Regions from separate parts of the Pseudomonas sp. AN-B15 genome, predicted to be linked through region 1. Evidence: riboswitches for the same ligand, from Rfam matches in the RefSeq annotation. Region 1 holds a riboswitch; the other holds the start of a gene.
What was found. Region 1 has a riboswitch for cobalamin ahead of GTQ41_RS14735 (CbtB domain-containing protein). Riboswitches for the same ligand answer to the same signal wherever they lie in the genome.

Region 1 (3,404 bases):
CACAAAACTCATCTGACTCAGGGTCTGTAGAGATGTGCATGCCCCGCGCGATACAGCGATGACTCGCTGAACACCTCACTGCCCAGCACCCGACCCACCAGAATCAACGCCGTACGCCGAAACCCCTTGGCCGCAACCTTCGCCGCAATGTCCTCCAGCGTCCCCACCACCCAGTCCTGATCCGGCCACGTCGCCCGGTGAATCACTGCAATCGGGCAATCCGCGCCGTAATGCGGCAGCAGTTCAGTGATGATTTTCTGCAGATGATTGACCCCCAGGTGAATCGCCATGGTCGCGCCATGTTGTGCCAGATCGCCGAGTTCCTCGCCGGCGGGCATCGCGGTTTTGTCCGCATAGCGGGTCAGAATCACGCTCTGTGACACATCCGGCAGCGTCAGCTCGGCGCCAAGCAAGGCTGCACAGGCGGCAGTGGCGGTGACGCCGGGGATGATTTCGAACGGAATATTCAACTCGCGCAGATAACGAATCTGCTCGCCAATCGCACCGTACAGGCTCGGATCACCCGAGTGCACCCGCGCCACGTCCTGGCCCTTGCCGTGGGCGGTTGTGATCAGTTCAATGATCTGCTCCAGATGCAATTCGGCGCTGTTGACCACCGTTTCCGCCTGATGTCCCGCGAGCACGGCGGCCGGCACCAGCGAGCCTGCGTAAATGATTACCGGGCAACTGCGAATCAGTCGCTGGCCTTTGACGGTGATCAATTCCGGGTCGCCGGGGCCGGCGCCGATGAAGTAGACGGTCATGAAGACATCCTGTGAAAAACGGGGCAGGGCAACGCTTCAGATGAAGATTGCTCATGATCAAACAGGGGGGATTATCGGGAATTTACGCAGCGCCGGCCAATGCCAGTGTCGCCTGAGCGTATTTCTGCCGGGAAATCAGCAGCTTTGCCGGTGCCTGAATCAACTGCTCGGCCAGGGCCAGGGCGGCACTTTCCGCCACACCGTAGCAACCGGTGCGCTCATAGGCAATCTGCGAGTGATGGCTCAGTCGCTGCTGGTAAATGGCCAATTCTTCGCTGCTGAAATACAACAGCGGCAGCGCCAGTTGGCTGGCCAGTTCCTGCAGACCGGGTTCATCGCGTTTCAGGTCGATGCTGGCCAGGGCCTTGACCGCCTCGAGTTCTATACGATGCGCCTGCAACGCCTGATCGAGTAACGCGCGCAGCGTGCTGGCCGGGCAGCCGCGCTGGCAGCCCAGGCCGACCACCAGGGTCGGCGCTGCGCGGTCATCGGTCATGCGTGGTATTGACCAGCGCTTTTGCGGCGGAACAACCAGGCGCTGATCAGGCCCAAGGCCAGCCAGAACGCCACGTTGGTCAGCTGCGAAGCGATTTTGAACTGGGCTTCCAAGGCTTCCGGAGCGAGCATCGAATGCACTTCCGGTTGCGGCGCGCCGATCACATGCGGCACGGCGAGGATCGCCACGCCCAGCAGCTTCATCAGCCAGTGACGGCTGAACACGATGAGGGCCAGGCCGACTGCGGTGGAAGCGGCGGTGCCGATCCACCACGTTTGCCGCGACGCCAGATCGGCGGCAGCGGTGCCCGGCAGTTCAGGCGGCAGGCCGAGGGTCGGCGCGAGGACGAAGGTCGCGTAACCGGCCAGGCCCCAGAGCAGGCCCTGCGAAGTTTTGGTCGGTGCACGCAGGGTGTACAGGCCGGCGAGCATCAGCGCGAAACCGACCGCCACCACCAGATTGCCGCCGGTGGTCGAGACCACACGCTGCCAGCCGTCTTCCGGCTCCCAGGCTTCAGCGTCGTGAGTGTGTGCGGTCGTACCGGCGGCGTGTTCGTGAACGGCCACCGGTTCGGATTTTTCGAAAGTTTCAGCCTGCAGAATCAGTGGCGAGACCCAGAAGCTTTGCAGCAACGTCAGCAACAGGGCGGCCAGCAGGCCGGTGAAGCCTGCAGTTTGCGCGATACGCTTGATCATGTCGGCTGGTCTCAGTGGCACGGGAACGCGGCGCTGTGGCGGGTATCGTGAGCGGCGTTGTGCACCGCTTCGATGTGCGAGAAACCGGCGAAGTAAACGAGGCTGGCGCCCAGGATCGACGCGAAAATGGCGGCGGTCAGGCGTTGGCTCAAAGTGGCGGTGCTGGAGATGTTGTCGGTGTTGCTGCCGGTGCTGCTGATGATCGACATGGCGCTTCCCTCTGGAGTGTCAGCGGGTGATATAGAGCGCATGAAAACCCCTGCGAGTCGCGCACGCAGAGGTTCGAACAGCGCCCGCCCACCGCGGGTTTGTTATGTTCAGCGACGCGAAATGCGCGCTGTGTGTTGCGGGCCGGTCTCCGGGCTCACGAGGGGTTGGCGTCAGGCCGACCTGCAAGCATCACCTTCCCATGCCGCAATGGCACAGTGGATTCGACGCTTCGCTCGCTTACCGTTGCGGGGGCAGCACCGGACTGACATGGCTTTGAGTAAAGCACATGATTCACCGGTTTCCCGTTTCACCCTGTGAAGGGCACCCGTAACAAGTTGTGTAGGAGAGCATGGGTTGGGGAAACTAGTCAATTTTGTGGGTGGATCCGTTGCTGCGGTAACGGCCACTTAGGGTTCCGCCCTTACGGCGGGTCACTTTTGGCAAACGCCCCAAAAGTAACCAAAAGGTCTATGCCCTGACGTTCGGCCCTCGCTTAGGCTCGGGTTCCTTCGCTGCGGGATTCATCCGGGGGGCAGCGCCTACGGTTTGCTTCGCTGCACCTCCTCTCGCTGTGTTTGGCTGCGCCAAACGGTCGCTGCGCTCCCACCCCCGGATAAATCCCTCCACTCAGCCTGCCGACGGGCCCTCAGATCAAGAGCGGTACTCGAGCTAACGCTCATCGTGTTGAGTGGTGAAAAGCGGGTGCGGTCTGCTGTGACTTTTGTGGGAGCTGGCTTGCCAGCGATGGCGGCCTGACAGCCGACCAATCACCAACTGAAAACACCCAATCCCATGTAGGAGCTGCCGAAGGCTGCGATCTTTTGATCTGCTTTGGCTTTGGCTTTGGCTTTGGCTTTGGCTTTGGCTTTGGCTCTGGCTCTGGCTTTTGATGTGGCTTTTGACCTTCAGCCCCTTCGGCAGGCCGAGCGTAGGTGTCCATCAGGGGGTAGGCGCGCAGCGCCGTGCGGCGAAGCCGCATGCATCGAGAGGAGGTGCAGCGAAGCAAACCGTAGGCGATGCCCCCGGATGGACACCGTAGCGAGGGAACACTGAGCCTCAGCGAAGTGCCGTACGCCGGGGCAAAGCCTTTTGGGTTACCTTTTCGGCGTTTGGAAAAGGTGACTCGCTGTAAGAGCGAAACCGCCAGCGGCGACACCCGCAGAAACGGATATGCCCCCAATCCAAAAAAAACCAGACCCCGTAACCCGAGGTCTGGCAAAAGTGACCCGCCGCAACGGC
Region 2 (3,404 bases), 1.4 Mb from region 1:
TCTCCGTCGCACCGGGTTCGTAGTGGAAGCGCAGCAGGCGATCAGTGTCAGCGACGTACAAATCGTTGCCGACCAGGGTCATGCCGAACGGCGAGTTGAGGTTCTGCAGAAACACCGTGCGGGTCTCGGCCACGCCGTCGTGATCGGCGTCGCGCAGCAGGGTGATGCGGTTCGGGCTTGGCACGCCGGCACCGGCTTTGCCCATGACTTTCTTCATCACCCAGCCGCGAATACCGCTGCTGTCATCCGGTTTCGGTGGCGCGTTGGTTTCCGCCACCAATACGTCACCGTTGGGCAGCACGTAGAGCCAGCGTGGGTGATCGAGGCCTTCGGCAAATGCAGCCACTTGCGTACCGGCTGCGGCGGTCGGTTTGCCACCTGCAGGCCAGCCGACCGCTGGGGCGATGTTCACCGTCGGGATCAGGGTTTTGTTCGGTTCAGGCAGTTTCGGTGACGGTCCAGTGCCGTCGGAAACTTGCAGGCTGGAGGATTCACCGCAGGCGGCGAGCCCTCCGGCGAGAGCGATGACGAGAGCGAGTCGGGTTTTGCGCATTGCTGATCTTCCCTATGAATGCATGCTTAATCATAGAGAACCCTGCGCACCCGATGGTTCAACCGCTATCCGCGGGCCTCTTTGAACAGCACGGCGATGCCCGGGTGATAATTGCCCGCTTCGCTGCGCAACTTGCGGTAGGCGTAGGGGAAATACCAGGCCACGGCGCAGCAATGCTCCTTTTGCAGGTCGTCGACCATGTCCTGCAACTCTTCGGGGCTGGCGCTGTGCTGGGCCTTCTGCGGGGCGACGAACAGGCAGCCGAGCTTGAGGTCGCTGGCGAAGCTGATGCGTTTGGCATCGCTGGTGATGTCCAGCAGGGCCTGGGTCAGATTGAGGTTGTTGACCCGTGGCCAGCGCTGGGTCGCCTGGAGGTAGGCGCGGTCTTCGGCCCCGGCGATGAACAGGTCGGCGCGGGCATTGCGCTCGCCGTCCTCGTTCTGTTTGCGGGTGGTGGTATCGCAGAGGGTCACCAGTTCGGCCATCCAGGCCGCAGCGGAAAGCAAGCCGAGATTGGCTTTCTCGTCATGCCAATAGGGCGTGTCGTTGTCACCGCGTACCGCGTTGTAACGGTCAATACAGTCAAACCAGCGTTCAAGCACCGGGCGCAGGAATTCCAGGCGCGGGTTGCTGATGATCATGCCTTGCATCGTCATCATCCTTATTGTTGTGGTGTGCTTTTTCAATCAAAAGCATGGCTCTTTGATATCACTTGTCTCAGTGTGGCACAAGATTGGCGTCAGATAATTGATCGGCGGCAGTTATTCGCCCGACGGCCCCCTCTTTAATTGACGCTCCACCCCCAACCCTCTAACCTTCGCGGCTTGTTTCAGGTGCTCTGTGACGCGTGTCGACAGAGTGAAACAGGGAAGCCGGTGAGGGTTGTCTTCAGGTGAAGCACGATCACGATCCCGGCGCTGCCCCCGCAACGGTAAATGAGTGAAAACTGCGCATTGAGCCACTGTGTCGACCGACGCGGGAAGGCGCGCAGTCGGGCGATTCGCCGCTCATGAGCCCGGAGACCGGCCTGATCCATCCAGCGGCATCACGGTGGGCGATGCCAGGCTTTTTGCCGTCTGTTCTTGTGCCTGCCCGCCGTTATCCAGCCTCAACGGAGAGCTCCCCCATGACCGATTCCCCCGAGCGCGACGAACGCCATCTGGCGCGTATGCAGCGCAAAAAAGCCGTGATCGACGAACGCATCGCCAATTCCCCTGACGAGTGCGGCCTGGTGCTGGTGTTGACCGGCAATGGCAAAGGCAAAAGCAGCTCGGCGTTCGGCATGCTTGCCCGTGCCATGGGCCACGGCATGCAGTGTGGCGTGGTGCAATTCATCAAGGGCCGCAATAGCACTGGTGAAGAGTTGTTCTTCCGCCGCTTCCCCGAGCAAGTGCGTTTTCACGTGATGGGCGAGGGTTTCACCTGGGAAACCCAGGATCGCCAGCGTGACATCGCCGCCGCTGAAGCTGCGTGGGCAGTGTCCCGCGAGCTGCTGCGTGATCCGTCGATCGGCCTGGTGGTGCTGGATGAACTGAACATCGCCCTGAAACACGGCTACCTCGATCTGGATCGAGTGCTCAGCGACCTGCAGGCGCGTCCGCCGATGCAGCACGTGATCGTCACCGGTCGCGCGGCCAAGCCGGAAATGATCGAAATGGGCGATACCGTCACCGAAATGGGCATGCTCAAGCACGCCTTCCAGGCCGGCATCAAAGCGCAGAAAGGCGTCGAACTTTGAATCAACCACGTCACTGCCCGGCGGTACTGATCGCCGCGCCGGCCTCCGGTCAGGGCAAGACCACTGTCACCGCCGCGCTCGCTCGCTTGCATCGCAACCAGGGGCGCAAGGTGCGCGTGTTCAAGTGCGGCCCGGACTTCCTCGACCCGATGATTCTCGAGCGCGCCAGCGGTGCGCCGGTGTATCAACTGGACATGTGGATGGTTGGCGAGCAGGAAAGCCGCCGCCTGTTGTGGGAAGCCGCCGCCGAAGCCGATCTGATCCTGATTGAAGGCGTGATGGGCCTGTTCGACGGCACGCCGTCCAGCGCTGATCTGGCGCGCCATTTTGGTGTGCCGGTGCTTGGTGTGATCGATGGCACCGCCATGGCCCAGACCTTTGGTGCCCTGGCGCTGGGGTTGGCGCGCTATCAGCCGGACCTGCCGTTTGCCGGGGTGCTGGCCAACCGAGTCGGCACCTTGCGTCATGCGCAATTGCTCGAAGGCAGTCTCACCGAAGGTCTGCGTTGGTACGGCGCGCTGTCGCGGGAAACCGGGATCGAGTTGCCGAGTCGCCATCTCGGTCTGGTGCAGGCCAGCGAATTGAATGATCTGGACCTGCGTCTCGACGCGGCCGCCCAAGCGTTGGCCAGCAGTTGCGAGGTAGCGCTGCCACCGGCCGTGGAGTTCGCCGCGCCTGAAGTGATCCCTGCCGAACCGCTGCTCGACGGCGTGCGCATTGCCGTCGCTCGTGACGAAGCCTTTGCCTTCACCTACGGCGCCAGCCTCGATCTGCTGCGGGCGATGGGCGCCGAGTTGAGTTTCTTCTCGCCGATCCGCGATACGCAGTTGCCCGACGCCGACAGTCTGTATCTGCCCGGTGGCTACCCGGAATTGCACCATGTGGCGCTGGGGCAAAACACCGCGATGCTGGATGCGATTCGCGCGCACCACGCTGCCGGCAAACCGCTGCTTGCCGAGTGCGGCGGCATGCTCTATCTGCTCGACGCGTTGACCGATGTCGAAGGCACCCGCGCCAAACTGGTCGGGCTGCTGCGCGGTGAGGCGGTGATGCAAAAACGTCTGGCGGCACTGGCACTGCAAGCGGTGGATTTGCCAGAAGGTTCGTTGCGCG

Region 2: it holds a riboswitch for cobalamin, as region 1 does, so the genes downstream of both, cobO (cob(I)yrinic acid a,c-diamide adenosyltransferase) here and GTQ41_RS14735 (CbtB domain-containing protein) in region 1, are expected to answer to the same signal.

What each region holds. Positions count from the first base shown of each region.
Region 1 is NZ_CP049737.1:3,283,433-3,286,836, reverse strand. Features, by position in the region: gene cobM (precorrin-4 C(11)-methyltransferase) at 18-764, opposite strand; gene GTQ41_RS14745 (cobalamin biosynthesis protein) at 847-1,260, opposite strand; gene GTQ41_RS14740 (CbtA family protein) at 1,257-1,955, opposite strand; gene GTQ41_RS14735 (CbtB domain-containing protein) at 1,967-2,164, opposite strand; cobalamin riboswitch at 2,287-2,509, opposite strand.
Region 2 is NZ_CP049737.1:1,844,110-1,847,513, forward strand. Features, by position in the region: gene GTQ41_RS08510 (sorbosone dehydrogenase family protein) at 1-553, opposite strand, end outside; gene GTQ41_RS08515 (hypothetical protein) at 619-1,203, opposite strand; cobalamin riboswitch at 1,368-1,599, shown strand; gene cobO (cob(I)yrinic acid a,c-diamide adenosyltransferase) at 1,680-2,291, shown strand; gene GTQ41_RS08525 (cobyrinate a,c-diamide synthase) at 2,288-3,404, shown strand, end outside.